2 regions of the Ferrimonas lipolytica genome follow, and region 1 is predicted to be linked to the other one. Evidence: riboswitches for the same ligand, from Rfam matches in the RefSeq annotation. Region 1 holds a riboswitch; the other holds the start of a gene.
The links. A riboswitch is a leader RNA that binds a small molecule or an ion and turns the genes downstream of it on or off. The one in region 1 is predicted to bind cobalamin.
Positions count from the first base shown of each region.

Region 1 (16,089 bases):
TGGCGAGCCGAACGGCCACGCAGGCAGGCGCGGTGTTGCGGGTTGCCACTGCTGTCTTCGATAAGATCGTCGGTCTCGATGCGAGTCACTACGCCATCTTCGGTGATCACCTTGATTGGACAAATGCTGGTGCAGTTGGAGCTGCAACCGTACCAATGGACTTGTTCATTACTGCCTTCTGGTATTTGAGGTAGCGGAGTATCGGAGTCCTTGCTGCCGCAGGCAGTGATGCAACTGACCGCACTGGCGGAGGCACTGAGTTTTAGAAAATCACGTCTTTGCATAATGTTGTTTCCTTTTAAAACCATTACAAATCGTAACTAAAAGTCAGCATGACCGAGTGTGCGACGTAGTTGCTGTTGAGGTTGCCCAAGGTGGTGTAGCTGCTGCTGTTGACGCTGCCGAAGTTGCTGTCGTAGTAGCGCTCGTAGCCGTAGTTGGCCTTGACCTTGGTTTGTTGGCTGAGTTGGTACTCGGCGTAGAGGTCGACGTTGTGTGACCAGGCGGTGTAATCGCCATAGGCACTGCCGGTGCTCAGTTCGGTCTCGGATTCAGACTCGGCGTAGCCGTAGTCGATGCCGAGGGTGAGCTTGTCCTGCATCAGGCCGGCGTAGCTGGCACCGAGGCCGACGAAGCCGAACTGGTCGCTTAAGTCGGTGTTATAGCGACTGGCCAAGCTGAGGTCGGTCTGCTCGGAGTCAATCCACTGTTGGCTGGCAAACAGATACAGGTCGAGCTTGGTCATCGGCTGGTAGTTGATGCTGACGTCGTAGCCGGTGTCGGTGGACTCAGTCAGGCCGATTTGGGTGTCGCTGTAGTCATCGATGGCGTAGCGCAGCTTGGTGTCGATACTGAGGTCAGCCAGTGGGGTATGACGAATCGCCAGTTCAACTTGGGTGCGGTCACGGTCAGCAATGTGGTACTTACGCAACAGGGCGTTGTCCTCGTCGCTGGTGGCGGCATCGGCCTGATAGCCGGAGCCATCGCGGCTGCCGAATTCGGCATCGAGGTTGAAGTCCCAGTTGGCCAGACGGGTGTAACGCAAGCTGGCAAACAGACGGTCTTCGCTGGTGTCCTCGGTGACGGTATCGGTGAGCTCTTTATCGATGTACTGATAGCCTGCAATCAGCTTGGCCCCGGTCATCATCCGGTAGTTGGCTTGCAGCTGATAGGCGGTGCGCTCGCTGTCCAGCGCGACGTTTTCAACAGCGCGGCCGTTGCTGGGATCGAAGTCGATAGACTCAAAGGCGCGAATCGGCGTCTTGTTGTCGCGCTCTCGATAATCCACTTTTGCCTTGATGCGTAAGGCACTGCTGGCACGGAAGTTCCAACGGAGATTGATGTCCCAAGTTTCGACTTCAGCGTCGGTACTGGTGATGCCGGGTATGGCACCGTCGATGGTGACAAAGTCATCGTCCTGATAAAGCCAGCCACGGACTACCCGGCCGCTGAGGCTGTTATTGTCAAAACGATAGAGGCCGTCAGCACTGACTCGATGGGCTTCGTTATCGGGCGCATAGGCCTGAACGTTACCGCCGATGGAGTTGTTGATGCCGGAGAGCTTGTTGTCGAACAGGCTGCCGTGATAATTCAGGCCTGCAAGCCAGTGTTGGCCGCTAAGCTGGCCGCCGGCGGTGATGATCTGGGTTTGGTTATCGACTGGAGCGACGTAGTTGGCCGGGGTGGTGGAATCATTGGCGTCGGGGAGGTCGATAAACTGGCTGGATTTGACCTGCTGGCCGGTCTTATCGGTGTAGCGATAATCGATAAATGTATTCCAGCCAATATCGCTGCTTTCGCCATTCAAGGCGATGCCAGTAAACCAGTTCTCGCGCTTAAGCTCGAGGGTGGTGTTGTGAGCACTACCTGTATCGGTAATGACGTCGTTGCCAACGGCATAGTCAGTCATGGCGTCATCTGCGTTGACATGCAGGATGGACTGATAGCCACCGTGTAGGCGCAGGATATCGTTGCGATACTGACCTTCAATGCGGCCGGTCTCTAGCCCGAAGTCGTCGGCTTGAAGTTGTACTCGGGCACCATCGTTGGTGGCATCGATATCGGCCTGAAGGGCACCGGTGAATCCGTCTTCATCGCCGAAACGGGTGGCTGCGCGGGCATCGTCGGCATCGACGTAGAGGGCACTGATGCCGATGTAGCCATCATGCTGTTCGATTACGCAGCGTTTGCAACTCCATTTGTTCTTGTTGATGCTTTCGAGGTTGGCGTCGTTAAGGTCAAACCCGGAAGCGTGTGCGGTGCCGGCGCTCATGATGGCGAGGGCAACCAGACTGAGTTTTGCGTTCATGCTTGCTCTCCTTATTTACGTAGGTAATTACCGCTAGGGTGGTTGGAGCCGTGAATCTGGTTGTGGCAATTCAGGCAGCTCTGCCCGGTGGTAAAGACGTTGCCGTCGGTAGGTTCAACGTTGAACTGGTGACCGTCGGGCTGGTGGCAGTTCTGACACAGCTGCGGGGCCTTGCGGGTTAGCAGGTTGTCGTTGACGCTGCCGTGAGGGTTGTGGCAGTTGCTGCAGTCATCGACGACCGCTTCGTGTTCCCACAGGAATGGACCACGCATCTCTGCGTGACATTCAAAGCAGCTGTCGTTAACCGAAGGTTGTTTAAGTGCGGCCTCTGATAGGGAGCCGTGGGGCGTATGACAGTCGCCGCAGACCATGGCGTTGTTTTCCAGCGGGTGGCTGCTGCGTTTGTGCATGGCGGCGCGCTGCTCGGTATGACAGCGACTACAGACGGCGTTTTGTTGATTGCGAGCTAGTATCGTGTCGTTGGCTGCGTGAACTTGGTGACAGCTGACGCAGCTGACGTCGGCATCGACATGGACGGAGTCATGCCAAGCCAGGCGCTCATTGTCTTGGTGACAAGAAAGACAGACAGTGTTTTGGAGTTCGGCGGAGACGTTGCCGTCGGCACCGAAGGCAATCATGGGTTCGTTTTTGCCCTTGTGCTTGCCTTGAGGGCCGTGACAGCTTTCGCAGTGCAGCTGTGCCATGGGACCGTCGCTGGAGGCAGTGTTGCCATGGGCACCGGCGAACAGGGCCATGACGGTGTCGGACTTGGCGTGACACATGAGGCAGCTGTCGGCGCCCTTAGTGGAGTATTTGCCAGCGATGAATTTATCTTGCAGCAACTGCTGAGTCGGTTGCAGGGGTTTAGCGCTTATCGTCGGTATCACAAACAGACAGCTAAGCGCCAATGCTTGTTTCTTCGTTATTTTGGTTAGGCTCATGGTCTTCCTTAGATGTGGAGATCCGTAAGCTGGAGATTATGCAGAAGTCGCACTTCCTCAAATATTAACCAGTTTAATGTTGGCGAGGTTTGGAATCTAAGTTTCGACTCAGACCTTTTCTGATGTGAGAAAAACTAGAGGTTGAACACAAAATGCAGATAGTTGATTGATATAATTTCGATAAAAATATCTTGCATATGGTTGTGATAGAACAGGGTTGGTTTAAAAATGTTGAACGGTGAAGACAGAGCAACTTACGAGTATGTTAAGCGATCATGCGCGAGAAGTTTTCGTGATTTCTTACGCATGTATGAAATATCTACTTCATCTATTGATAATATTTCTTCAGCCTCTTACGTAAGGGAGGTATCTAAGGGGGAAAGTATTAGCCTTGATTATGATTCTTCAGCAATAAATTATTTGGAGTCTGGCCTGCTTAAAAATGAACTTATGTTGGTTGAGGATAATGCTCGAGTTGCAAGTTTTGTGCTTCCAGGTTGGGGGTTTTATGGAGCGCCGCCCTCTTCTAGGTTAGTTGCTAACTACACAGCCTTAAAAGACTGCAAGGTCATTTCTGTGCCAGGTGTGCGTCTTAGAGAACTCGCTCAACTCGATGCTGCAATATTTGATTTGACGCTACAAGTTTATACGTATCAACTTTATCATGAGCGGAATTGGTGGGTTCTAAATTCAGTGATAGATAAAAAACAACATGTGCTTATGTCTTTGTTTTTTATATGTATTTTTCAAATTGAGAGTAACCCAAAAGTGGTTGTTAGGCATCAGGACTTAGCCGATATTTCCGGCGTTACTGTTCCTTATGTCGTCTCGACAATCAACGAGAGCACTGCTTCAGGAGCCTTCAAAAAGTGTTATGGGGGGATAGAGGTTCTTGACCGCAAGAAATTTATTGAATTGGTTGATTGGAAGTTAATCAAGGAACTTATCGAGCACATACCTCAAATTCTTTAGTAGGCACATTACTTTTGGTAAAGTAATTATAAAGCCCTCGCGATTGCGAGGGCTTTTGTCTTAGCGCTGCGTCATTACTGACTTATTGCAAAAGTCACAACTCATTAGGGTTCATTAGTTGAGCGGTAGCATTCTCATGCTTGCTTTTCTTAATAATAACATTTGGTGAAGTAATGCTTGATGATGGCAGTGGGCTAAGGTCGGCATTATTCCCATATTTTGCTGTCAATTCTTCCATTGTGCCGAAGTCTAATGCTCGCCTCGGGCAGGATGAAACACAAGTGGGTAGTTCTCCTTTTGCAATGCTTTTACGGCTTCATTTCGAGGGTGCTGGCCTTTTTACAGAGCAGCGTTAGAGCTGGGTTGGGTTGTTGGCCGCATAGGAGCAGTTCAGCAAAGCGTTTGGGACTGCGACCTAAGGCAGAGGGTATTGCAAAGGGGACTAAGCGCCCCCTAATACACACAAGAATGTGTCGTCGCTACCGCGACATCCGCCCCTAAAGACTACTGCGACCGCGGGAGCCAATATTGCTCGTTGGCTTTAAGATCGCTGCTGACAAAATATTAATATCGCCAAAGCATGAGCCGTAAGGTGAATTTCTGGGACAATGCCTGCGTCGAGAGATTGTTTCATTCGCTAAAGGTCGAGGCTACCTAATATAAACCCATCATGGATCGTGAAACCATGCGGCAGGCCGTATTTGAGTAGATTGAGGGTGATTACAACAGAACGAGAAGGCACAACCCTCCTAGCTATCTCAGCTCAGAAAACAATGAACAAAAGAATAGTGCTTAGTCCGGTGTCGACTTTGACCGGATCAAATTGCTCAACAACGCCCCCTGAATTGATTGACCTTCTGAATGTTTAAATTCTCGGTCTGAACTCCCAGTTGCTTGACTTTATGTTAATGCTAACTTTTATATTTTACACTCTAAGTAAATAAATCATTTTATATTTTAGTTAATAGATAGGCCGCTTAATAGGCTTAATTAAGCGGCCTTGTATGTTAAACCTCTTTTAGGTTTATGATATATCCTTCGGCACTTCCAGATGCTTTAGCATTAGGGTTGGCACTGATGAACAGATTGGGGGTAGTTATCGAAACCGATGGCAGTGGAGCGGTATCAGCTCTTGCTGCATTAGGGTATTTTGAAATCATTTCATCCACTGTACCAAAGTCGAGTGCTCGCTGAGTACAACTAGCAACACAGTACGGTTGTTTGCCTTGCGCAAGTCGATCACTGCAACCATCGCACTTAGTCATTACTTGGCGAGCCGTATCAAGTTGCGGAGCATCATAGGGACACGCCTGAGCGCAGCTACCGCAGCCAATACACACCGATTGATCGATTTTAACTAATCCATCACTAGCTTGCTTGTACATCGCGCCTGTAGGGCATGCCTTGACACATACCGGCTCACTACAGTGATTGCAACCAACGGAGGTATAATACCCAAATACTGTTGTAGTAAATGTATTATCGCCGTTATCGACACACCCGCCACCAACGTATTCATATACTCGGCGGGGTATCTCGTTTAGATTGGACTCTAATTTTACTTTGCAAGCCATGTGGCACGCTTTACAACCATTGCACTTGGTTTGGTCAAAATGGAATGCCAATTGAGTTTCATCTGTCATGTCTTTAGCCCCTTTTAAAGTTTACGAATATTGATGCGACAAGTGGCAACACCACAGGCTTTATCAACCGGAGAGCTATAGTCATGTGAGGTCAGTGTATTAGAACTGCCGCCTTTGCATACTCCCCCTTCTGGATTAAATTTTAACCCTTGACCAAGAGCAACCACCCCTTGCATAACTCGTGGGGTTACCTTAGCTTCAACTTGGGTCTTGCCTCGCGGTGATTCAATCTCAATCATATCGCCAGAGACTATTGAGCGCGCGGCTGCATCAATCGGATTAACCCATGCGGCTGGGTTCATCGCCTCTTTTACCCATGTACTTTGATATTGAGTATGTACCTGAGCCTTAGTGTGATAGCCGCAAAGTTGCAATGGAAACTCATCAAGAGTCTCGGAGCTATCCAAGTAAGACTCGGGACCAATCATAAATTTGGGAGTGGCGTTAATATAACCACCAGAATTTTTAGGCCAATATTCAGGTATCTCACTTTTTTCAGAATATTCCTGCAAATCGTGTGAATAGATGTCGATCTTACCGGTGGGCGTGTTCAAAGGTTCGGTACCATATTGTACGTAATCCCAATAGCCAACGTGCCAGCGGGCGGATTCATCGGTGTCTTCCACCGGCCGAGCCCATTTCACCATTTGCTTCTCTTTCATCTCTGCCCAGGTTTCTGGCATGTAAGGGTGAAGATCAGGGCGGATCATACGGGTGAAGTTGTAGGTAGCTACGAGTGCCTCTTCGTCGTTGCTGCAGCCAGAGCTATACAGTTCATCAATCCCCATTTTTTTGGCGATTTCTAAACAGATTTCAAAAGTCGATTTCACATTGCCAATTGGTGGTATTCCTTGAGTGGCAATAAGGAAACCCATGGCACCGTTATCCATGTTGGTAGCAGGAAAATCTTCGCGCTCATACATGGTACTGTCGGGCAAGATGTAGTCATTAACGTACATCGAGGGGGTCAGGTGAGTATCGATGGTGACAATAAGTTCTACCTCAGCAGGATCGGTCAGCAACTCACGGATCTTCATTGAATCGCACTGCTGGTTAAATGGGTTGCCGCCGCGCACGAAAATAGCCTTGGTATTTTGTCCAATAACTCCATCGCCATTAGCATCGAGGTCGTCGTCCGCAATACGAATGTTATCTTTAAGTACAGTCATGGTTTCGCCCTCACGGATCAGTCGCGGCCATCCATGAACCGGCACTGCGCAAGCGATTGGGTTGGCTACCAATGGTGGAATGGGGTAGAGGTAACCTTTTGAATCAGGCAATTCGCCAGTGCTGTTACCGCGATTACCTACTGCTCCAACCATTAGCGCTAAGGTAGTCACAGAACGCACATTATCCTCACCGGTAAACTGACGCTGCATCCCCCAACCTGCAACGACAAAGGGACTTTTGGCTGCTGCGAGTTTTTCGGCGGTAGATTTGATTGTACTTTCAGGTACGCCACTGATTTTGGCTGCCCATGCTGGGGTTTTGGCGATACCGTCTTTGAGGCCAAGGATGTGACCACGATAACTATCTTCCTCAGATACTGCAGGTAAAACACGATCGCTGTCATGAGGGCTGACCATTTCGTCTTCGGCGAAGAAGCCGTAACATTTTTCCCTTAGGTAGGTCTCATTTATCAGGTTGTTTTCAATCAGGTGATAGGCCATGCCCTCAATTAGGGCGGCGTCGGTGCCTGGGCGTACAAAGTGAAACTCCTGTTCTCGACCCAAGCAGCTATCGGTATAGCGCGGATCGAAGATGATCAGTGGCTTGCCATCAACCACGTGGTTGTATTCGAACCCCATGCCACTGCCGTTTGCAGCGGTTTCCAGTGGATTGAAGCCAAACGACAAGATAAAGTCGCTGTTTTGCATCTCTACTACTGATGAAAAGTCGCGTTCGGCATCGAAACCACCAAATACGTGACCCATGATACGTGCGACTTGAGCAAAACTCATGGCTCCAAATGTTGTGATGCAGCCACCGGCTGCGGACAGTAGGTTTGTTACCCAAAAGCCTGAATGACTCCCCCCATAATTGGAACCACCGCCATTCAGTACCGCTCGAGGGCCATAATTGTCGTATATTGCCGTTAGTTTCTCAGCGATTTCATCAAAGGCTTGGTCCCAACTGATCTCGACGTAGCTGTCTTTATAGCCACGAGGCCCAACCCGCTTGAGAGGGTTTTGAATGCGATCAGGAGAGTATATTTTCTGGAAGGCGGCTAAGCCTTTGGCACAGGGGCGATGCTGACGAATGTCAAAACCATCCTCGTAGAAGTTCTCTTGTTCGACGCGTTTGAGCACGCCATCTTGGCTGATGACCTTAAATGCGCAGGTTGCGGCGCAGTTTGCTTCGCATGCCGAAAGTGTTTCGACTTCAGCTACCTCAGGTATTGTGGGTACTGGCTCATCGTTACTTTTACTGCCACAAGCGGTGACACAGCTAACAGTACCTGTGGCGGCACTGAGTTTTAAGAAGTCTCGTCTTTGCATAAATAGTTTCCTTTTTAATGGTTTACAAGGCGTAGCTGAGGGTCAGCATGACCGAGTGTGCGACGTAGTTGCTGTTGAGGTTGCCCAGGGTGGTGTAGCTGCTGCTGTTGACGCTGCCGAAGTTGTTGTCGTAGTAGCGCTCGTAGCCGTAGTTGGCCTTGACCTTGGTTTGTTGGCTGAGTTGGTACTCGGCGTAGAGGTCGACGTTGTGTGACCAGGCGGTGTAATCGCCATAGGCACTGCCGGTGCTCAGTTCGGTCTCGGATTCAGACTCGGCGTAGCCGTAGTCGATGCCGAGGGTGAGCTTGTCCTGCATCAGGCCGGCGTAGCTGGCACCGAGGCCGACGAAGCCGAACTGGTCGCTTAAGTCGGTGTTATAGCGACTGGCCAAGCTGAGGTCGGTCTGCTCGGAGTCAATCCACTGTTGGCTGGCAAACAGATACAGGTCGAGCTTGGTCATCGGCTGGTAGTTGATGCTGACGTCGTAGCCGGTGTCGGTGGACTCAGTCAGGCCGATTTGGGTGTCGCTGTAGTCATCGATGGCGTAGCGCAGCTTGGTGTCGATACTGAGGTCAGCCAGTGGGGTATGACGAATCGCCAGTTCAACTTGGGTGCGGTCACGGTCAGCAATGTGGTACTTACGCAACAGGGCGTTGTCCTCGTCGCTGGTGGCGGCATCGGCCTGATAGCCGGAGCCATCGCGGCTGCCGAATTCGGCATCGAGGTTGAAGTCCCAGTTGGCCAGACGGGTGTAACGCAAGCTGGCAAACAGACGGTCTTCGCTGGTGTCCTCGGTGACGGTATCGGTGAGCTCTTTATCGATGTACTGATATCCGGCAATCAGCTTGGCCCCGGTCATCATCCGGTAGTTGGCTTGCAGCTGATAGGCGGTGCGCTCGCTGTCCAGCGCGACGTTTTCAACAGCGCGGCCGTTGCTGGGATCGAAGTCGATAGACTCAAAGGCGCGAATCGGCGTCTTGTTGTCGCGCTCTCGATAATCCACTTTTGCCTTGATGCGTAAGGCACTGCTGGCACGGAAGTTCCAACGGAGATTGATGTCCCAAGTTTCGACTTCAGCGTCGGTACTGGTGATGCCGGGTATGGCACCGTCGATGGTGACAAAGTCATCGTCCTGATAAAGCCAGCCACGGACTACCCGGCCGCTGAGGCTGTTATTGTCAAAACGATAGAGGCCGTCAGCACTGACTCGATGGGCTTCGTTATCGGGCGCATAGGCCTGAACGTTACCGCCGATGGAGTTGTTGATGCCGGAGAGCTTGTTGTCGAACAGGCTGCCGTGATAATTCAGGCCTGCAAGCCAGTGTTGGCCGCTAAGCTGGCCGCCGGCGGTGATGATCTGGGTTTGGTTATCGACTGGAGCGACGTAGTTGGCCGGGGTGGTGGAATCATTGGCGTCGGGGAGGTCGATAAACTGGCTGGATTTGACCTGCTGGCCGGTCTTATCGGTGTAGCGATAATCGATAAATGTATTCCAGCCAATATCGCTGCTTTCGCCATTCAAGGCGATGCCAGTAAACCAGTTCTCGCGCTTAAGCTCGAGGGTGGTGTTGTGAGCACTACCTGTATCGGTAATGACGTCGTTGCCAACGGCATAGTCAGTCATGGCGTCATCTGCGTTGACATGCAGGATGGACTGATAGCCACCGTGTAGGCGCAGGATGTCGTTGCGATACTGACCTTCAATGCGGCCGGTCTCTAGCCCGAAGTCGTCGGCTTGAAGTTGTACTCGGGCACCGTCGTTGGTGGCATCGATATCGGCCTGAAGGGCACCGGTGAATCCGTCTTCATCGCCGAAACGGGTGGCTGCGCGGGCATCGTCGGCATCGACGTAGAGGGCACTGATGCCGATGTAGCCATCATGCTGTTCGATTACGCAGCGTTTGCAACTCCATTTGTTCTTGTTGATGCTTTCGAGGTTGGCGTCGTTAAGGTCAAACCCGGAAGCGTGTGCGGTGCCGGCGCTCATGATGGCGAGGGCAACCAGACTGAGTTTTGCGTTCATGCTTGCTCTCCTTATTTACGTAGGTAATTACCGCTAGGGTGGTTGGAGCCGTGAATCTGGTTGTGGCAATTCAGGCAGCTCTGCCCGGTGGTAAAGACGTTGCCGTCGGTAGGTTCAACGTTGAACTGGTGACCGTCGGGCTGGTGGCAGTTCTGACACAGCTGCGGGGCCTTGCGGGTTAGCAGGTTGTCGTTGACGCTGCCGTGAGGGTTGTGGCAGTTGCTGCAGTCATCGACGACCGCTTCGTGTTCCCACAGGAATGGACCACGCATCTCTGCGTGACATTCAAAGCAGCTGTCGTTAACCGAAGGTTGTTTAAGTGCGGCCTCTGATAGGGAGCCGTGGGGCGTATGACAGTCGCCGCAGACCATGGCGTTGTTTTCCAGCGGGTGGCTGCTGCGTTTGTGCATGGCGGCGCGCTGCTCGGTATGACAGCGACTACAGACGGCGTTTTGTTGATCGCGAGCTAGTATCGTGTCGTTGGCTGCGTGAACTTGGTGACAGCTGACGCAGCTGACGTCGGCATCGACATGGACGGAGTCATGCCAAGCCAGGCGCTCATTGTCTTGGTGACAAGAAAGACAGACAGTGTTTTGGAGTTCGGCGGAGACGTTGCCGTCGGCACCGAAGGCAATCATGGGTTCGTTTTTGCCCTTGTGCTTGCCTTGAGGGCCGTGACAGCTTTCGCAGTGCAGCTGTGCCATGGGACCGTCGCTGGAGGCAGTGTTGCCATGGGCACCGGCGAACAGGGCCATGACGGTGTCGGACTTGGCGTGACACATGAGGCAGCTGTCGGCGCCCTTAGTGGAGTATTTGCCTGCGATGAATTTATCTTGTAGCAGGGATTGGGTGGCAGGATTGGCATGGGTAACTATCGACGGGAAGGCTAAAATTATGCCGATTGCAGCCCTTCGTAACCATAAGTTGCATATTGAATTCATAATATTCCTTGTGCCTTTAAATTTTGGAACAACGTTATTATGCAACATTGGATATTATCTAATTATTAACTAGATAATAATCCCATTGACTCATGACTCGTTTTCCTCAATAGTAATTAATAATTTTTAATGTCGTGAGTTAGGCGGTAATTAACCTGATGTTAGGGTGTTATTCTTCGAGCTGCGTTCGTTTTTTTATGCATTCAATAGTAAGGGGTTACCTTTGTCGGAATTTAAAGGTGAATCGGATTTTGATAAAATCAGTCACGCATTCGAAAATGACTTTGAAAGTTTCTTAAGAAAATCTAATTTGAATGATGATGCCATCGCTAGCGTGCTTGATTGCTGCATTGTTCGGGAACTAGATAAAGGCGAAACTTTTACTGCCGATTATGAAATGTCAGCCGTTAATTTTCTTTGTTCTGGCTTTTTAAAGTCGTTACTGGAAATCCCTGTGGGTACCCTTAGGTGTGCCGGGTTTGCTGCTGCTGGTTACTGTTTTCATGGTGACCCTCCGGGCGGGCGACAAGTTACCAATTACATAGCACTGCGGCAAAGTAGAGTCATTTCCATTCGTGGTGAGGATCTACAAAGGTTGGCAAAAGAATTTTCTTCTATCTTTGAGCTTACAATCAAAGTATACACCTATAAGTTATATGCTGAGCGTAACTGGTTGGTCTTAGGCTCTGCCATAGACAAGAAACAATACGTATTAACTACATTATATTTATTATCAATTTATCAACTAAAAAGTGGTGAGGAAGTAACTATTCGTCAGCAAGATGTCGCTGAATATTGTGGTGTGACTCAAACTTACGCAAATTTAGTTATTAATGAAGCGGTTAAAACTGGAGCGATAAAGAAAAAGTATGGTGGGATTGAAGTGCTTTCTTTCGAGCTTTTCACTGATCTAGTTGACTTGGATTTAATAGAAAATATGGCAGAGCAAGACCCTCAAATGCCCTAGTGGATAATAGTGGCCTTGTTAATGGCATGGACGCACCTCCCCTCCAACTTAGCTAACGGTTTTAACTGATGATTACTTACGAAACCGGAGCGTCCATATATGATCAAATTCCTGCTCAAGATTCAGCTGAATCAAGACATCTAGTTGATTATGCAGATGCCTGACGAACGGGAATACCTAGCACTATGAGTTTGTTCATTGCTTCAACACCAGCTAATGCTTCAGCAACTTGCCGATTGTAATAACACAGCCTGAGCTTTGAACTAACGAGTTGTTTATAACGTTAGATGGCCGTTTGTGACAACGTCCGAAGGTGGTATTCGTTATCCTTTTTCCACTGCTTTAATTTATCCTTTTGCAATGCTTTTACGGCTTCATTTCGAGGGTGCTGGCCTTTTTACAGAGCAGCGTTAGAGCTGGGTTGGGTTGTTGGCCGCATAGGAGCAGTTCAGCAAAGCGTTTGGGACTGCGACCTAAGGCAGAGGGTATTGCAAAGGGGACTAAGCGCCCCTAATACACACATTCTTGCATACAAGAATGTGTCGTCGCTACAGCGACATCCGCCCCATGAAAACACAACTGCTGCCACGCCGCAGGCCTAACACCAGTCAGCAGCAACCAACATCACAGAGCATTTCTATATCAGTGTCGAATGACTGTAGAAAGTCACACACTTTAGTTGGTGAATGGGAGAGTGTGATCTCCACAGTTATATGCTGTTGAAGTTAAAGCTATTATCTTTGGCAAGAGTGAGGCGCTTTAAGCTTAATAGGGAATACGGATAAATACCGTAGCTGTACTCGCAACTGTAACCAGAGCGCAATGCAAGAACCACTGGCCGATACAACCTAACTACGTATCAGCTGGGAAGGAGCATTGCTAGAGACTGGAAGCCAGGATACCTACCTCATTTCTGATTTGACTCAAGCGGGTTTCTTGAGCAGATAAGCATCAAATATGATCGACTAATTTTAAGGCCATAGCCCTTCTTTTAGGCAATGGTGGTCGGTCCGCTATTCCTGTCTGCCGTTGTCCGCGCCGTTAACGTTCCATCCGTTTTTGATAATGATTTTGCTTGGTAATCCAAGTAAATGTTTACCTATCTCAGTCTACGCTGATGCTCATCTTTTATGAGCTACTGGCTAAGGCTAGAAATGACCACTTATAGGCCGGACAACAATGATAACAACGATGCCGCTGTGGCAGATCTCACTGGCGCTGATGATGGCACTGCTGCTCGATTACTTGTTGGGGGAGCCTCGTCGTTTCCACCCACTGGTTGGGCTGGGTAGGATCATCACCAAGGTTGAAGCCCGCCTCAATAACGACAGCAAGCTATTTGGCGTAGCTGCGCTAGCGCTACTGGTGTTGCCATGCTTAGTACTTTATCTGCTTGAGTTACCGCTGTGGTTGCAGATTATTATCCTCTATTTGGTTATTGGTGGGCGCAGCTTGACCGAGCATGGCACTGCCGTTGCGCTGGCGCTGGCCAGCGGTACCATCGAGGACGCCCGCACTAAAGTGAGTTACATCGTTAGCAGAAAAACCGACAGCCTCGACGAACCTAAAGTGGTTAGTGCGACCGTAGAATCGATGCTTGAGAACGGCAATGACGCCGTCTTTGGCGCGCTATTTTGGTTTATTGTTGGTGGCGCACCTGCGGCAATCATCTACCGCATTGCCAACACCTTAGATGCCCGCTGGGGTTATCGAAATGAGCGTTTTAATCAATTCGGTTGGGCAGCCGCTAAGTTTGATGATCTGCTTAATTGGCTCCCTGCACGACTAACCGTACTGACCTACGCCGCTCAAGGTAACTTCCGCCAATCGCTGCGTTGTGCTTGGCTGCAGGGGCGGCAATGCGCTAGCCCTAATGGAGGTCCGGTTATGGCCGCAGGGGCAGGGGCGATGAACGTAACCATCGGCGGCGGCGCTGAATACGACGGCTACCGCTGCGATAAACCGCTGCTTGGTGTTGGCACCTATGCCGACGCTAGCGCCATCCGCAAGGCTTGCGCACTTGTGGATTATGGTGCTTGGGCTTGGGCTGGTGGGTTAGCGCTGCTCTGCATCGTTTTATACTTTATTACAGGAACATTGGTATGAGCCTAATCCACCACGGTGGCCGTTTGGCGCCAATGATCGCTCGCTACAACATTCCCCGAGAACAATGGTTAGATGTGTCTACTGGTGTCAGCCCTTGGACCTATCCTCATACTGCCATCGCAGCAGCACATTGGAACCGCTTGCCGGAGGAGGAAGATGGCCTCGAACAAGCCGCGCGCGACTATTATCAGTGCCAATCGCTGTTGGCGGTAGCTGGTTCGCAAGCGGCCATTCAAACCTTGCCCGAGGTTTGGCGCAAACAACTTGAGCTTAGCGGCGACTGGCGCGCTGAGCAGATGAGAGTTGGTTTGCCACAGGTGGGTTATAAAGAGCATCAAAAAGCGTGGCAACGAGCAGGTTGGATCATTAACCATTATCCGCCGTCGTTAGATAATCGGTTTGTTGCTGGGGTTGATGCGCTGGTTGTGATAAACCCCAATAATCCCACTGGGCAGTTATACGATGCGAAAACGTTGTTGCAGTGGCAGCAACAACTGGCAAAAAAAGGTGGCTTAATGGTGGTCGACGAAGCCTTTGCTGACGTTGATTTAAGCCAGTCGATAAGTCACTTATGCCCACAGCCGGGGCTAGTGGTATTGCGCTCGGTTGGTAAGTTTTTTGGCTTAGCCGGTATTAGAGCTGGGTTTGTGTTAGCCCCAAGCCAGCTGTTAAGTGCTTGCGCCTATGAGCTTGGCCCGTGGACTATTGCCGGCCCTGCTCGGCAGATCTGCATGCGGGCGTTGCAAGATACACCGTGGCAGTTAACACAAAGACAGCGCTTAGCAGCAGCAACGGTACGTTTGCAGGCGCTATTGCAGCCGTTGTTGTGCCATGGTGCGTCGTTGGCGGGAACCGATCTGTTTCAAACCCTCTACAGCAACAAGGCAGTGCAGTGGCACGAGCAGTTGTGTGCGGATGGCGTATTCACACGCCTTACCGATGAACAGGATGGTATTCGCTTTGGTCTGGTTGATGATGAGCAGCAGTGGCAACGTTTGGCGGCGGCAATTAGTAAGTTAACTTAACGTTATTTTATTTTTTGCAGAAAACAAATTCGCTAAAATAATATGTTTCAACCATTAATGTCGCTTGGCTATCAAATTTTCATGGTAGCCTTGATATTTTTTCGTAATCAATCTCAATTAATTCGCAGTTGGCTGGAACTAGTGTTTCCTTACTCCAAGGCGGCAGCCCATGGTAATAGTTCAGGCAAGTTCTAATCCATTCGCCATGGGTGACGATGATAATGGATGAATTGTTATTAATATTAATTACTTCAAAAAAACGACGGATGCGATTAAGCAAACTCAAGGTCGACTCTGATCCTTCAATATCCATTGCATTCTGGTTGAAACGACCATGGTAACCAGCCATTAGGCTCGGCTCTTCGCTGATCGACTTTCCCTGTAATGCCCCCATATGGCGCTCTCTTAGGCGCGGATCTACCCTCAGTTCCGCGTTAGTGGATATCAGTTTTGCTGTTTCAATACAACGAGATAGGTCGCTGCTATAGATAGCATCTATCGGCGTATCTTTGAGCTGACGTGATAGCGCTTGTGCCTGATTTATTCCTTGAGCAGACAGCGAGCTTTCGAGGTGGCCTTGGATTATTCCTTTTCTATTCCAAGTGGTTTCGCCATGTCGGCACAGATATAAATTCATTTCTAACTACAAATCATTAGGTGGGTTA
Region 1 covers NZ_CP051180.1:1,056,449-1,072,537, forward strand. The annotation lists gene HER31_RS04955 (DMSO/selenate family reductase complex A subunit) at 1-284, opposite strand, end outside; gene HER31_RS04960 (MtrB/PioB family decaheme-associated outer membrane protein) at 308-2,308, opposite strand; gene HER31_RS04965 (DmsE family decaheme c-type cytochrome) at 2,320-3,249, opposite strand; gene HER31_RS04970 (Crp/Fnr family transcriptional regulator) at 3,478-4,221, shown strand; partial or broken gene HER31_RS18780 (IS3 family transposase) at 4,727-5,017, shown strand; gene HER31_RS04975 (DMSO/selenate family reductase complex B subunit) at 5,229-5,864, opposite strand; gene HER31_RS04980 (molybdopterin-dependent oxidoreductase) at 5,879-8,362, opposite strand; gene HER31_RS04985 (MtrB/PioB family decaheme-associated outer membrane protein) at 8,385-10,385, opposite strand; gene HER31_RS04990 (DmsE family decaheme c-type cytochrome) at 10,397-11,326, opposite strand; gene HER31_RS04995 (Crp/Fnr family transcriptional regulator) at 11,550-12,293, shown strand; partial or broken gene HER31_RS18785 (IS5/IS1182 family transposase) at 12,442-12,729, opposite strand; cobalamin riboswitch at 13,029-13,217, shown strand; gene cbiB (adenosylcobinamide-phosphate synthase CbiB) at 13,473-14,399, shown strand; gene cobD (threonine-phosphate decarboxylase CobD) at 14,396-15,424, shown strand; gene HER31_RS05010 (histidine phosphatase family protein) at 15,504-16,061, opposite strand.

Region 2 (16,089 bases), 250 kb from region 1:
ACGGGCTCGGCCCCACGTAGAAAGCGTTATGCGCGGGTTCCTACTGATCTGTTCAATTTTGGCGATCCTCACCACCTTCGGCATCGTTCTTTCGGTGTTATTTGAAGCGATCCGCTTTTTCAATATTATTCCGCTGACGGACTTTCTATTTGGCTTGCAGTGGTCGCCACAAGTGGCATTGCGAGCTGACCAACAGGGTGCCAGCGGCGCATTCGGCTTTATTCCACTATTGACCGGAACGCTGATGATTTCATTCATCGCGATGTCCATTGCGGCACCGATTGGGCTGATGAGTGCAATTTACCTAGCGGAATACGCGTCGCCCCGAGTGCGGAGCATCTGTAAACCGCTGCTAGAGGTGTTAGCTGGGATCCCAACCGTTGTTTACGGCTTTTTCGCTGCTTTGGTGGTTGCCCCGCTAATCCGCGATAGTGCCACCGCCATTGGCATCGAATCGGTGTCGTCAGAGAGTGCGTTGGCCGCCGGCTTGATTATGGGGGTAATGATCATCCCGTTCGTTTCGTCACTATCTGATGACGTTATCACCGCTGTACCGCAGTCGCTGCGAGACGGGGCTCTGAGCTTAGGAGCAACACGCTCAGAAACCATTAAGAGCGTGGTGCTACCGGCGGCGTTGCCCGGTGTTGTCGGTGGCTTGTTGCTCGCCGTGTCCCGTGCTATTGGCGAAACCATGATTGTGGTGATGGCTGCAGGCTTGTCGGCCAATCTTACTGCTAACCCATTTGAGTCGGTCACTACCATCACCGTGCAAATTGTCACCTTGCTAATTGGCGATCAGGAGTTTGATAGCCCTAAAACTTTGGCGGCGTTTGCTCTGGGTTTATCGCTATTTGTGGTGACGTTGGCTCTGAATTTTGTGGCATTGCGCATCGTCAAAAAGTATCGAGAACAATATGACTGATATTTTGAACCAAATAGCCAAGACCAAGCAGCAAAAGGTTCGTGCTTCACTGGCTAAGCGAAAAGCGCAAGAGAGTCGATTTCGTTACTACGGCATTATCTCTATCAGCGCCGCGATCCTGTTTCTAGTGGTGTTATTAAGCGCTATCGTTTCGCAGGGATACACTGCGTTCTACACCACCGAGATAAAATTAGACATCTCGTTAGATAAAGAGACGCTGGATCTTGCTGAGGGAGAACTAACTCAACAGGCATTGTTCCAAGCTGATTACAGTAGGGTGTTAAGAGAGGCGATAAAACAGGAGATCGCAATCTCAGGCCGTAAAGAGCGCAAGGCACTGTATTCGTTTATCTCAACTGGGGCTGAATATGACTTGCGTGACATGGTGGTTGCACAGCCTTCCTTGCTAGGCCAAAACCTCAGTTATTGGGCCCAAGCTGGCGATCTGTTTAACCAATATAACAAAGGTAATGTTGATGCCAGCGTCGAAGAGGGCTCTCGTTCATTCAAAAACCAACAGATTGGTTGGTACAAACAGTTGGCTAACGAGGGACGGGTGCGTACGGTCTTTAACCGTAACTTCTTCACTAATGGTGATAGTCGTGATGCTGAATTAGCTGGGATCTGGGGTGCCACTGTAGGCTCTTTCTACACTCTGTTGGTCTGTTTCTTAATAAGCTTTCCTATCGGCGTTGCTGCGGCAACTTATTTGGAAGAGTTTGCGCCGAAGAATAAGTGGACCGAAATGATCGAGATAAACATCAACAATCTTGCAGCAGTGCCCTCGATTGTCTTTGGTCTATTGGGGTTGGCAATCTTCCTGAACTTGGCTGATTTGCCACGCTCAGCCCCATTGGTTGGTGGATTGGTACTGTCGTTGATGACCTTGCCAACGATTATCATCTCGTCACGGGCGGCAATTAAAGCGGTACCGCCATCAATCAAGGACGCCGCTTTAGGGGTTGGTGCGTCGAAGGTACAGTCGGTTACACACCATGTGTTACCGGTGGCGATGCCGGGCATGCTCACCGGTACTATTATCGGAATGGCACAGGCACTGGGTGAAACCGCACCGCTAATTATGATCGGTATGGTGGCCTTTATCGTCGATGTACCGCAGGGGCCACTCGACGCTGCTACCGCATTGCCAGTGCAGATCTACCTATGGGCAGAAAACCCAGAAAAAGGATTTGCAGAGAATACGTCGGCGGCAATTATGGTATTGCTGGCGTTCCTTGCCTTTATGAATACTTGTGCGGTGCTGCTGCGCAAACGCTTAGAGCGTCGTTGGTAGGAGTTATTGTTTATGAGTGAAATTATTCGAGCGATGCCGAGCCCAATAATGGCTAAGGTAAAGCCTAAGTCGTCAGTACACCATCGCACCGATGAGTCACGGTTGACCGTTGGTGTGCCGTTTATTGAAAACCCGCGAATGGCGGTGCGAGACGTCAATGTGTTTTACGACAATGGAGTAAAACAGGCGATCAATCACGTCAGTCTGGATATCGGTGAGCGTGAAGTATTGGCAATGATTGGTCCGTCAGGCTGTGGTAAGTCAACCCTGTTGCGCTGTTTGAACCGGATGAATGACACCGTTGACGGCTGTCGGGTCACAGGGTCAATTACTCTTGATGGCAAAGATATCTATAGCAAAGAGCAGGAGATTGTCGAGCTGCGCTCGCAAGTCGGCATGGTGTTCCAGCGCCCCAACCCATTTCCGAAGTCTATCCGCGACAACATCACCTACGGGCCTAAGCTGCACGGATTGGTGGAGGCGAGGGCAGATCTTGATCTACTGGTGGAGCAGTCATTAACCAAAGCGGGATTGTGGAACGAGGTAAAAGATAGGTTAGATACACCGGCCACCGGCCTTTCAGGTGGTCAGCAGCAGCGTTTGTGTATCGCCCGTACCATCGCGATTAGCCCCGAGGTTATTCTTATGGATGAGCCCTGCTCGGCGTTGGATCCCATTGCAACTGAGGTTATTGAAGAGTTGATTTACGACTTGAAACAGCAGTTCAGTATAGTGATGGTTACCCATTCGATGCAGCAAGCGCTGCGGGTGTCGGATCGAACCGCGTATTTCCATTTGGGTGATTTGATCGAGGTGAACTCAACCCAAGAGGTGTTCCACAACCCTAAACATCGTTTGACAACCGATTACATCAGCGGTCGTTTTGGCTAGCGTTTATCTGCAACAAGGTGTTGATATTGATATCCAAGCCAATTGCAATGCAATTGGCTTTTTGATCGCTATCATTGCCAACATTGCTGCACCAAACCGATGGGGCTAACTCTGGTTACGGCTCATTACTGTGGGCAGTGCAGCTACTTGGTGCCTCTTGGGTGAAACGGTTTACTCAATCATTGCTGTAACTCTGAACTTGGCTGGGAAACACCATGAAATAGCGCCATCAGAACTGGTAATAAATAAGTTGTTGGTGATTTAATTTATATTAATCAGTGTCTTGAGTTTTTTGTTTAAAATTTAACTCTATTTAAGAAAAGCAAAAAGCTTCGTTGTGGTAGAGCAAATATTGGAGCTACAGTTAAGTTTTGCTCACCTACTCCTTTGGGGGTATATGGTGCTAAAGTCAGCCCGCTTAGTATGCCTCACATACTAACAACGGAGATGATCATGAAGCGCCTTAACAAGCTTGCTTTATCATTAGCCATCGCAGCCATTTGTGGTAGCGCGATAGCCAAAAATAGTCCTGCTGATTACAGCAACCCAACCTGGAAAGATAAATACCCAGAGCAGTACGCGTCGTGGGCGAGCACAGAAGAATCGACCGATAAGGGCGATATTCTGGCTGATAACCCGAATGCGGTAATTCTGTTTGGCGGCTATGGCTTCGCAAAAGACTACAACAAGCCTCGCGGTCACCAATACGCTGTTACCGATCTAACCCGCAGTTTGCGTACTGGTGGGCCAATGGATAGCAGCGAAGGACCGATGGCTGCAAGCTGCTGGGGTTGTAAAACACCAGACATGATCCGTATGTATGACCAAGTGGGCGAAGCTGACTTCTCCGATAAAAAGTGGGGCGCTTGGGGCCACGAAATGAGCAACAGCATCGGTTGTGCCGATTGTCACGATGCTGAAACGGGCAAGCCAACACCGGCTCGTCCATTTGCGATGCGCGGTTTTGAAGCTGCGGGCGAAAAGTTTGAAGACCAAGAAGACAACATTAAAGCGGCAATGACCTGTGCCCAATGTCACGTCGAATATCACTTTGATGGCGCCGACCACAAGAAAGTGAAGTTCCCTTGGGATGGCGGTCAAAACCCTGATGCGATGTTGGCTTATTACGACGCCAAGAACTTTAAAGATTGGACCCACAAGATCTCTAAAGCTCCAATGCTGAAAGCCCAGCACCCAGAATGGGAAACTTGGAAGGTTTCAGTACACGCCGAAATGGACGTTACCTGTATCGATTGTCATATGCCGAAACAGGAAAACGCAAAGGGTGTTGAGTTCAGCAACCACAACGTTGGTAATGCCATTGGTAACTTTGAAGCGGTTTGTGCCGATTGTCATGATACCAAGGCTGACATGGTTGAGCTGCTACGTGCTAACAAAGCTGAAGTTCACTCTGCTCAAGCTGCGGCTGAAGTGGTAATTACTAAGGCTCACTTCGATGCAGCTGCCGCTTGGGAAGCTGGTGCTGATGAAGCAGAGATGAAGGCATCGTTGATGGATATTCGTCATGCTCAGTGGCGTTGGGATTACGCTATTGCTTCGCATGGCATCCACGCTCACAACCCAAGCTTAGCGCTGGAGCAGTTGGCTCAAGCGAAAGCGATTGGCGAGCAAGCCCGCGCTAAACTGAAGGCTATCTTGGCTAAGCACGGCGTTAATGAAGTGACCTACCCGGATTACTCCACTAAAGCCAAAGCGCAGGTATTGGTTGGTTTGGATAAAGCCAAATTAGACGCGCAAAAGAAGAAGTTCTTAGAAGAGCGTGTGCAGAAAGAGTGGCCAGTTAAGGTTCAGTACTGATACCGACTAGCAACCTAAGGCGTATGGCTCGACTCTCATCATCCTCAGGCCGTTTGTCTTAGCGATAAGTCAGTTAATGCCACCGCAGTAATGCGGTGGCATTTTTTTAGGCTGTGTAGCAACTAAGTGTTGTTCTTTCCTATGCTGTTAAGCACCGGCTAGGTGAGTGTTGATACAAGGGCAAAGCACGACCGTCGCCGATCTTTTGCCGCATTGGAGCAGTTCAGCGAAGCGTTCTGGACGGCGATTTAAGGCAAGGGAGATTCCAAAGGGGGCGAAGCTCCCCCCTAATGCATACAAGCATGTGCCGTCGCCACTGCGACATAACCCCTTAAGAGTACTGCAGCCGGCAGAGCCGAAGGCTTAAGATAAACTTCAACAGCTAACTACGACGCATTCTTTTTTATTGTGAATAAAAAGCTTTGTTTACTCGGCGGTGGGCTTACGTTTAGCCTTCGGGACGAAGTTAAGTACCGAAACTGGCACCACTTTGCGTGGTGCAAAACCTTCTATTTGGCGTCGTTCAATCAAATGATCCAGACGACTTTCGATCATGCACAGGTTCTTGAAGTCATCTTTAGACACTAACGATACCGCCTCACCTTGGGCACCGGCACGGCCAGTTCGTCCTATACGGTGGACGTATTCATCGGCAGGAAAAGGCAGATCGTAGTTGACCACTCGCTCTAGGTTATCAATGTCGATACCGCGCGCAGCAACCCCAGTAGCCACTAAATAGTTTATCTTGCCAGCTTTAAAGTCCGCCAAGATCTGCTCACGGATCTCTTGGGTGCGGCCACTGTGGATACAGTCGGCAACAATCCCGCGTTTCTCTAACTGGCTTACTAATTTGGCGGCGCCGTGTTTGGTTTCGATAAAGATCAGTGCCTGTTGCCAAGGCGTTGTTTGGATTAGGTGACTCAGTAGGGCAGATTTTTTGTCTTTATCAACGGTAGTAAGCCATTGTTCGATATTTGGCTTACTGGCCTGCGCCGCGGCGATGCTGATCTCTACCGGGTGATCAACCGCATTCTTCGCCAATGCGCGGACTTTTTTGGATAATGTTGCGCTAAACAGCAATGACTGACGTTCGCTTGGCAGCTTGGCAACAATATCGTCAATGTCGTCGATAAAGCCCATATCGAGCATCTTGTCGGCTTCGTCGAGTACCAATACTTCCACTTCGTCGAAATGAACCGCGCGGCGGGTGTACATATCCAGTAGCCGACCAGGTGTGGCCACTAGGATATCAACACCGTCGACCAATGCCTGCCGTTGTTGTTTGGCATCAACGCCACCATACATTGCTAAAGCGGTTAGGTTGAGGTGCTTAGCGTAGGTGTTTACGCTGGCCGCAACTTGAACCACTAGCTCGCGGGTTGGGGCGATGATCAACGCTCTAATGCGTTTCTTTCGCTTGGTTTCAGCGCTTGATAGTTGCTGCAAGATTGGCAATACAAAGCTGGCTGTTTTACCGGTACCGGTTTGTGCGGCAGCGATAAGGTTGTCACCCCGTAAAACGACTGGGATGGCTTTCTCTTGAATCGAAGTAGGTTTGTTATAGCCGGCATCGGTAACTGATTGCACGAGCGGTTCGATAAGTCCAAGGCGGGAGAATGGCATAAGGGTCTCAGCTAGCTAGGGGAGTACGATCCATAGGATCAGCGTTATGCACGGATTATATCAGAGCACGTCCTGAATACATGTGGGTTAAATGGCCTAGTCGAGTGGTAACCAAGTAAAACCAACAGAGGCAACAATAGTACGACTTTTATATCAAACCACGTAAATGGCGCAACGCTGGCTGGCTGGTTGGCTAGTTGAATAATGGTAAGGGGGATTCCAAAGGGGGCGGAGCTCCCCCCTAATGCATACAAGAATGTGCCGTCGCCACTGCGACATCCTCGCCTAAAGCACCGTAATCGGTGAAGCCGAAGGCTTGAGATAAACTTCAATACTTAACTGTGACACAGCCAATAATTAGGCATTTTCAAAGTTATATTTGCTGGTGTTCTTGCCCATCGCCTTGGCTTTATATAGGTGCAGATCCGCTTGTTTAATGCTCTCAGTAATGCTGGCATCGGCTTCCTCTACCAGTTGTACGCCTACACTTACCGTGACCGCCAGTTGCTGTTCATTGATAAAGTTATGGCTGTTAACTGCATGGTGCAACCGTTCGGTGAGTTGCACCGCACTGTATTTACTGGCATCGGTTAGTACTATCAGAAACTCTTCGCCCCCCCAGCGGCACACGATGTCACTTTTTCGAACGGCTTTTTGAAAGATGCTACTTAATTGTATAAGGACCTGATCACCGACGTCATGGCCAAAGCGGTCATTAATTGACTTGAAATTATCAACATCAATCAACAGCAATGCGAACGAAGCCGTGGAGTCTTTCTCTTGTTGAAATAGCTCTTCGAGCCGTTTTAGGGTGAAACGCCTATTACTTAGGTTAGTTAATGGGTCAAGATTAGCGAGCGCTTCATTATACTTAACCAGCTGTGATAAGCGTGAACTGTATTTGTGCTTGAAATACTCATAGGTAGCGCTGAGTAGCGTAACAAGAATGAAACATAGCAATACTCGTAACGCTAGTTCCGGCGAGAGTATTTGGTTGGCTTGGCCAACATAACCGAAGAAGTAGGCAACGATAGCGCCAACTAGGAATAAGCTGATGTTAACTACGCCAAGGGTTAAGCCAGAGAGGAAAAAGGTGACCGGTGGCGCGATCAGCATCCAGATAGGGCCAGTACCGCCAAAACCGCCGGAGTATATTAACGTAATTAATAACCCATAAAGGTTAAATAGTAGTATCGTTGAGGCGAGACGATAGTTCGAACGAAATTTCAATACCAGCAGAAAAATGGTTCCGGCAATTAAATCAAAGAACACTAATTGATAGTTGCCTAAATAAGCACATAGCGTTCCCATTAATGCCACCGCCACGATGCCAATAACTGCGAATGTGACAATTATCTGTTCAATTTCATGTTCGACAAAGTCGGCGCCTTGAGTATTATCGCTCTGGCTATAGTTGAGTAGAGGATTCATTCCATTCCAAACGTTTATCTGATGGTTCTAAGGTAGCTTGCTACCTTGTGTTATTGGCGATCCGTGCCAATAGTCATCCTAAATTATATTAGAAAACGGCCGTGACTGCAGTAATAGTGACTGGTTTGGAAGATACTTCACTTACAGTTGTAGTCGACTTCATCTTTTCCTGAGGAACAAACGAAATTTTGTCGTAGAAGTTTGCTTCGGCGTTGGCATTCAGCCACTAAAAAGCCCGCGATAGCGGGCTTATTGAGCAGCCTTATGAGGCTTAACTACAAACTGCCCAGAGCTGCAAAATTGTGCCAATGGCTACGAAGGTGATGTCACCGAGTTCGGCGCGCTGTTCGCTATTGAGGTTGTCGTTAAGCCAAGCTTCCAACTGTTCTGCTTTGACGATTTCGTCACTAATCGGGCAGGTAACCGTATCACCTTCAGGCTGGAAGATTTGTTCAAATTGCTCCGACACATCTTGACGATAGAGTGTTTGAGCGTTGATCAGGTGCTGCGCGTGCAGGATCAGGCAGATAAGTTCATCTTTAGCTTTCGGGGTAAAAGTTTGCTCAATCATCGTTTTCGTTCATTGGGTAAAGTAGCTTAATGCTAGCAATAGACTGCGCCAATTACTGTTATTAGTTAGTAATTTCGTGAGCGACTGCTGAGTTATTGGCCGTTAGTACTGCAGCACTAATGTCATGCCATTAGCGGAGCTGGCTGCGCCGATGCGAATTAACCGGTTTGCAGAACCCTGCTGAAATCCTATGAGTTTCTGCTTGAGTTGATGGCCAACTCTGTCACACTTAGCACTAAGTGTTAACAAACGCTTCGAATTTTGGTGCCCAATGGGACTAATAGGGAACGCGGTTAAATTCCGCGGCTGTACTCGCAACTGTGATCAGAGCGGGGTGTCGTTACCACTGGCTTACGCTGGGAAGGGGCGCCCCTAGACGCTGAAAGCCAGGATACCTGCCTAAATTTGCCGATTTGACTCAAGCGGGTTACTTGAGCAGGTGGTTGAATTTTGCTGTACGCACTGTTGTGCTTAAACAATAAAGACGACGCTATTCTGTTGCTGTCACCATGATGTGATTGCTACCTCAAACCATTTCCCGCGCTTTTAACTCAATTAATAGGGAACATCATGAGTTTAAAAACGCGCTTTGCAGCTGTTGCTATTACCACAGCTGCCTCATCTGCGGCGTTCGCTGCTGATATAGAAACCATTACTGTGACAGGCTCTCGTTTCGACACTGCCGCTGAGTATCAGCTGGCGGTGGTAAATACGGTCGAACGAGCTGAAATCGAAATTCTGCAGCCCAAATCAGTGGTGGATCTACTTGAACGTTTACCGGGTTTAAGTGTTACTCGAAGTGGCGGCAGTGCACAAACCGCTTCGGTGAGTGTTCGTGGTGCCAATTCTGATCATGTGTTAGTGCTAATTGATGGCATTCGAGTGAGTTCCGCCACATTAGGCAGCACCGATTTCTCAGCGGTATCACCGGAACAGATTGAGCGGATTGAGGTGGTTAAAGGCCCACGGGCATCAGTGTGGGGCAGTGATGCCATCGGTGGTGTGATTCAGATTTTCACTCGACAGCTGCAAAGTGGTCAGTACTTTACTGCCGCTGAACTTGGCAGTGACAATTATGGCCGTTTGGCTGCTGGTGCAGGGGTTAGCCATGGTGAAGGGCAAACTAGCGTGACTGTTGCCGCTGAAGCAAGTGATGGTTTTGATGTGTATCGGGATACCGATGAAGCAGATGATGATGGTTACGATCGGATTACTGTTGGTTTGAACGGTGAACAGCCATTAAATCAAAGCTGGAGCATAGCGTGGCAGGGCCAATACAATAGTGGCAACAGCGAATACGACGACATATTTGCTGCGACGGGTCCAGACCAATCGGATTTTGATAACTTCTTTTGGAATATAGCCAGTCGCTATCAGCGACAGCAGTTTGAATCACAATTTAGCGTGGGTCAGTCCCGTGATCGGAATGACCAGTTTCGAGATGGCGTCGCCGCTAAATCGCGTTTTCAAACCGATCGTGACCAACTCAATTTTACCAACCAATATCATTTTAACGACACTGTTACGGCGATAGGCGGAGTTGACTATAACAATGAGTCGGTCAATGGTGATTATGCCACTAGCGACCGTGATCTTATTGGTGTGTATGGGTTGGCGCGTGCTCGCTTTGGTGGATGGTTACTGGAAGCGGCAGTCCGCTTTGATGACGTCGAAGATGTTGATAGCGAAACTTCATACAATCTAAGTAGTGCCTATCACCTCAGCTCTCATTGGCGGATCAGTGCCAGTTACGGCACCGGCTTTAAGGCGCCGACCTTCAATGACCTATTCTGGCCTGAGCTTGGCAATCCGGATCTGTTGTCGGAAACCTCGAAAAATACCGAAATTACCCTTAATTACAGTCGAATCGGCGCTAGCGCGTACCTGAGCGTGTTCAAAAACGAGATTGAAAATCTTATTGATTGGGCTGGTAGCGGTGAGTTTGATCAGTTTGGTTGGGAGATCTACCGGCCGAGTAATGTTGCTGATGCGCAAATGCGTGGGGTTGAGTTTGGCAGCCAATTTCAGTTTTGGGGTTTAACTCATGAGTTGGCATACACCTACTTAGACACTGAGGATAAATCGTCTGGAGAGCAATTGGTTAGCCGCTCTGAGCATGAAGCTGATTACGCCGTTTCGTATCAATGGCAGCAACTCGATGGGCGTCTTGATTACCATTATCAAGGCAAGCGTTTTGCTGGTGACAGTAACTATGATGGCAGCGGTGACTTCTTATCAGCGTACCACAAAGTGGATCTAAGCTTTGGCTACCAACTAACAGACGAACTGATCGTTCGTGCCAAACTCAACAATGTATTTGATCAAGAGACAACCAGCGTCGAGGGCTACCATGCCCCCGGGCGAGAATGGTATCTCAGTCTTAGCTATTACGTAATGTAACGGTAAGCTTATGCTGCACGCGGTAAGAACCGAATCGACTCAAGATCTACCAGTTATCGAGGTTGAGCAACTAAGCTGGGCTTGTCCGCAAAAGTTGGTGCTGGCGGATGTGAGCTTCAGTGTGCAAGCTGGCCAATTTGTGGGCTTACTTGGTCCTAATGGTGCCGGCAAATCCACGTTGTTACGCTGCCTTTACCGGTACCTCCAGCCAACCACCGGGGGGATACGGCTCAATGGTCAGCCGTTGTCGCAGCTATCGCAGCAACAATTGGCACAGCGGGTTGCGGTGGTGACTCAACATACACCGTTGGGGTTTTCGATGTCGGTGCGCCAATTTATGGCGACCGGATTGCTGGCCCAACAGCGTTTTTGGCACCGTCGTAATGAACGGGCGGAACGAATTCAGATTGATGCCACTCTTGTTCGTGTGGGCTTATTAGAGTTGGCGGAGCAGAGATATGAACACCTCTCTGGCGGCGAACAGCAACGATTACTTATCGCTCGGGCATTGCTGCAGCGACCGCAGATCCTGATCCTCGATGAACCAACTAATCACCTTGATGTTTACTATCAGATCGAGATCTTGCAGTTAGTTCGCTCATTAGGGATCACCGTGATCGCTTCGATTCATGATCTAAATCTTGCGGCGGGCTATTGTGATCGACTGCTGTTGCTGCAACAGGGGAGGTTGGTTGCTAAAGGTACACCGCAGCAAGTGTTGACCAGCGATAACCTGCAACGGATCTATCATGTTGATGCCATTGTCGATCAGCACCCTACTCAAAGGTATCAACGAGTTACTTTTCAATACCACCCTAAGCCAAATCGTGACGCCAATGGTTAATCCTCGTTGGCTATTACTGTTGTTACTTACTGCCCTAGTCGTATCTCCGTTGGTGGCAATATCGATTGGCAGTGCTGAACTAACATTGACTCAGGTGGCAATGGCGCTCTGGCGTGGCTTGAGCGATCCTGCCGCTATGGCTATTTCAGATAGAATTGTCATTGAGTTGCGGTTACCACGGGTGTTGCTCGCGCTCATCTGTGGTGCCGGTTTAGCGTTGTCAGGTTCGGTGCTACAAAGTGTCACTCGCAACCCGTTGGCGGACCCTTATTTGTTTGGTATCTCTGCTGGAGCCTCATTGGGGGCTGTTGTCGCCATCAGTTTTGGTTTTGCCGGCTTTAGTTTGCCATTGTGTGCTTTTCTCGGTTCACTGGTAGCGGTTGCAGTGGTGATGGTGATGGCTCGTGATGGCGAAATCGAAGGGTTAATCCTAGCCGGTGTAGCGATCTCATTCTTGCTCTCTTCGTTAGCCAGTTTAGTGCTCTATTTTGGTGACAGCCAAGCAACCCAAGCGGTTCTATTTTGGAGCCTTGGTAGCTTTGCCCGAGCCAGTTGGGAGATTCTTCCGTACCCATTTATTGCGGTGGCCGTAGCGTTAGCGCTGGTGTCGATGTTTCAACGTCACTTGCTCGCTTTACTGGCCGGTGATGAAAGCGCCCATACCCAAGGGGTTGCGGTGGTACCACTGCGGCTCGGGATGTTGTTGATTACGGCGTTAGTTACCGCATCACTTGTTGCGTACTGCGGTGGCATCGGCTTTGTTGGTTTAATGGTGCCCCATATTGTCCGCATGCTTATTGGTGGTGCCAGTCGTGTATCTCTGCTAGTGACCGCGTTGTTCGGAGCGGTGATGATGGTTTGGGTAGATCTGTTGGCACGGCAACTGTTACCGGCGCAGGAGTTACCCGTTGGTGTGGTTACCGCGATTATGGGCAGCCTGTTTTTTATTGTGTTGCTGGCTAAACGACGAAGGCCCTAATGAGACGAGCTAATTTTGTATTCATTGTCGTGATGCTGTTAAGCCAATCGGTACTGGCGGCGCCGATTAAGATTGCGGCGTTGACGCCAAGTTCGGTTGAGTTGCTGTTTGCTGTTGGCGCTGGTGACAACATCATTGCTACCGTCGAGTACGCCGATTACCCCGAACAAGCACAGCAGATCGAACGCGTTGGCAGTTATGATCATTTTAATATGGAGCGGTTACTGTTATTGCAGCCTGATGCAGTGGTAGTTGCGTTTGCTGACACCAATCAACAGTTGTTGGGGCAGTTACAAATGCTGCGGGTTCCTATTATTGATTCGAGCGTAACCGAGTTAAACCAGTTACCGCAGCGCTTAGTTGAGTTGGCTCAGCTTACGGACATGCCACAACATGGTGAGCAACTGGCACAGCAATTTAAGCGAAGATTGCAACATATCACCGAAAAATATCAGCATAAGCCATCAGTGTCGGTGTTTTATCAGGTATGGCCAGAGCCACTGACAACGGTATCCTCTGGTTGGATCGATAATATGATCAATCGATGTGGTGGCCGTAATGTCTTTGCTCAAAGCATTGCCGATTATCCCCAGGTCAGTTTAGAGCAGGTGATAGTGCGATCGCCGCAACTGATTTTACTGCCGGTAGCAGCGAGCCAGTATCGAAGTGAGGTTGATCTATGGAGTGATTGGCCGGAACTGCCTGCAGTAAAGAATGAGATGATGATTGAGATCAATGCCGATTGGGTACATCGCAGCGGGCCACGTTCTCTCGATGGGCTAGAACAGATCTGTGTTGCTGTCGATCATGCCCGCTCAGTTGCCAAAAACGAGTCTCCTTGACCGCTTATGTTGCATGGCGCCGATGCGGGCGCCACGGTTGGTGTGATAACGTGGTGCTATAAGCAGTAGAAAGGGATTTACCATGCGCGGAAGCGGTACTTATGTTCACTATTCTGAGGTGAACTGGCGCACATTGGGCAGTTTGTTGCCTTATTTGATGGAGTTTCGTGGCCGAGTGCTGTTGGCGCTGTTATGTCTGGTAGCAGCTAAGGTCGCCAGTGTGGGCTTACCGTTTATCCTCAAAGAGGTTATCGACAACCTTGATGGCCAGCGCACATTGGAAGTGGTGGCGATGCCACTGGCACTGTTAGTGGCATACGGCGTAGTTCGCTTTGCTAATGTCCTTTTTGGTGAATTGCGCGACACGCTGTTTGGTCGGGTAACTGAACGAGCCATGCGCCGAGTCGGCCTCAAGGTCTTTAGTCATCTTCATAACCTTGATCTTGCCTTTCACCTTAATCGACAAACCGGTGGTTTATCTCGAGAGATCGAACGCGGGGTTAATGGCATCAGCTTCTTGATGCGATTTATGGTGTTCAACATCGGCCCAACGTTACTAGAGGTTGGCTTAGTTATAGGCTTGCTGTGGAAGAACTATCAAGGCGGCTATGCCTTAATCGTTTTTATCGCGGTGGTGCTTTATATCAGTTTCTCAGTAGTGGCGACTGAATGGCGTACCAGTTTTGTGCGGCAGATGAATGCAGCAGAGTCCGCATCCAGTACCCGGGCCATCGATAGTTTGATTAACTTCGAAACGGTAAAGTATTTTGCAAATGAGCAAAATGAAGCCGACGCCTATGACGAGGGTCTAGCTAAGTGGGAACAAGCGCGTCGTAAAAACCGCCTCAGTTTGTTTGCGCTTAATGGCGGCCAATCACTGATCATCGCTATTGCCATGACCAGCGCCATGGTGCTGGCAGCTAGTGATGTCCTTAATGGGGCGATGACCCTTGGTGATTTTGCGCTGATTAACGCCTTTATGATGCAAGTGTTTATGCCGTTAGGCTTCTTAGGGTTTGTGTACCGTGAGATGAAAGGCAGCATGGCCAATATTGAAAAGATGTTTGGTTTACTTGCGGTTGCTCCTACGGTGCAAGATAAACCCAAGGCTAGCCAGCTTAACGCTCATGATGGTAGCGTCACTTTCAACAATGTCTCTTTTCGTTACCAAGCCCAACGGCCAATCCTTACTGGGTTGAGTTTTACCGCTAAACCGATGCAAAAGGTTGCCCTAGTCGGTGCCAGTGGCGCCGGTAAGTCAACCATATCGAAATTGCTACTGCGCTTTTACGATGTGGATAGTGGCAGTGTTGAGATTGATGGCCAAGATATCCGCGATGTTAGTCAGTATTCGTTACGCAAGGCGATCGGTGTGGTGCCACAAGATACGGTGCTATTTAATAACACGATTCTTGAAAACGTTCGCTACGGTCGCCTCGATGCAACTGACGCAGAGGTAATGGCGGCGCTTAAAATTGCCCATCTTGAGGAGTTTGTTAAAACCTTACCGGATGGTTTAGCAACCAAGGTTGGCGAACGGGGCTTGAAGCTTTCCGGTGGTGAGAAGCAGCGTGTTGCTATTGCCCGCGCTGTATTGAAACGCCCCAAGATCATGGTATTTGATGAAGCAACCTCGTCACTTGACAGTCGTTCCGAGCAAAGCATTCTTGCGGCGCTGGCGGATGTATCGCAACGGCAAACTACCCTAGTGATAGCGCACCGATTATCAACCATTGTTGATGCGGATCAGATCTTAGTGATTGGTGAGGGCCAGATAATAGAGCAGGGCGATCATCACAGCCTGCTTGAACGCGATGGGGCGTACACTAAGTTATGGCGGTTTCAACAAAACCACTCAGTTGATCCGATATAAATGTAGCCGTGGAATAAGCAGTTCGCCTTTAGCAGGTGGGTAGTCGCTTTGCTGCCAATCCGGTAACGGCACAACCTCGATCGGTTCTGCTTGTTCAATAAGCAGCGGCAGATTGGCAGGGGTTTGGGTTCGCCCCCCTTGGCTAAACTGGATAAACGCGGTTGGTCGCAGTCCACCTTCTCTGTCGATTCGAAGTTCAACGTTCGCGGGCAACGAATCTACAGCACGATACTCCTGCTCAATGTTTTGCCGCCAGGCCGGCATATCGGCGATAACTTTGCCTGGACTGCTAAGGCTGTTGTGCAGTCGGGTAAGGATTTCATGCTTACTGGTTTTGGCGACAATTCGCTTTGCGACCCAACCAAACCTTACTCGTTTGATCCCTTGGCCGATCATCATTGGACTACGGTAGTAGTGCATGGTGATTAGGTTTGGGGCGATATCGTGAAGAATTTCGAAACGCAGATCCTGCTTGTTTGGTGCCGCAGCGGTAATGCGGTGTAGCGAGGCTTTAAAGGTATCAATGCTTTGATCTAGTTGCTGACAAAGCTCAGCTAGCTTGCTGTTTGGGGATGGGTTAAAACGAATTAATCCGGGGTAA
Region 2 covers NZ_CP051180.1:1,306,395-1,322,483, forward strand. The annotation lists gene pstC (phosphate ABC transporter permease subunit PstC) at 1-922, shown strand, start outside; gene pstA (phosphate ABC transporter permease PstA) at 915-2,216, shown strand; gene pstB (phosphate ABC transporter ATP-binding protein PstB) at 2,265-3,107, shown strand; gene HER31_RS06195 (ammonia-forming cytochrome c nitrite reductase subunit c552) at 3,561-4,925, shown strand; gene HER31_RS06200 (DEAD/DEAH box helicase) at 5,352-6,548, opposite strand; gene HER31_RS06205 (GGDEF domain-containing protein) at 6,906-7,979, opposite strand; gene HER31_RS06210 (hypothetical protein) at 8,251-8,550, opposite strand; cobalamin riboswitch at 8,796-8,967, shown strand; gene HER31_RS06215 (TonB-dependent receptor domain-containing protein) at 9,121-10,950, shown strand; gene HER31_RS06220 (ABC transporter ATP-binding protein) at 10,961-11,794, shown strand; gene HER31_RS06225 (FecCD family ABC transporter permease) at 11,706-12,773, shown strand; gene HER31_RS06230 (cobalamin-binding protein) at 12,773-13,615, shown strand; gene HER31_RS06235 (ABCB family ABC transporter ATP-binding protein/permease) at 13,698-15,488, shown strand; gene HER31_RS06240 (DNA replication terminus site-binding protein) at 15,471-16,089, opposite strand, start outside.
Region 2: another riboswitch for cobalamin. It lies ahead of HER31_RS06215 (TonB-dependent receptor domain-containing protein); the one in region 1 lies ahead of cbiB (adenosylcobinamide-phosphate synthase CbiB).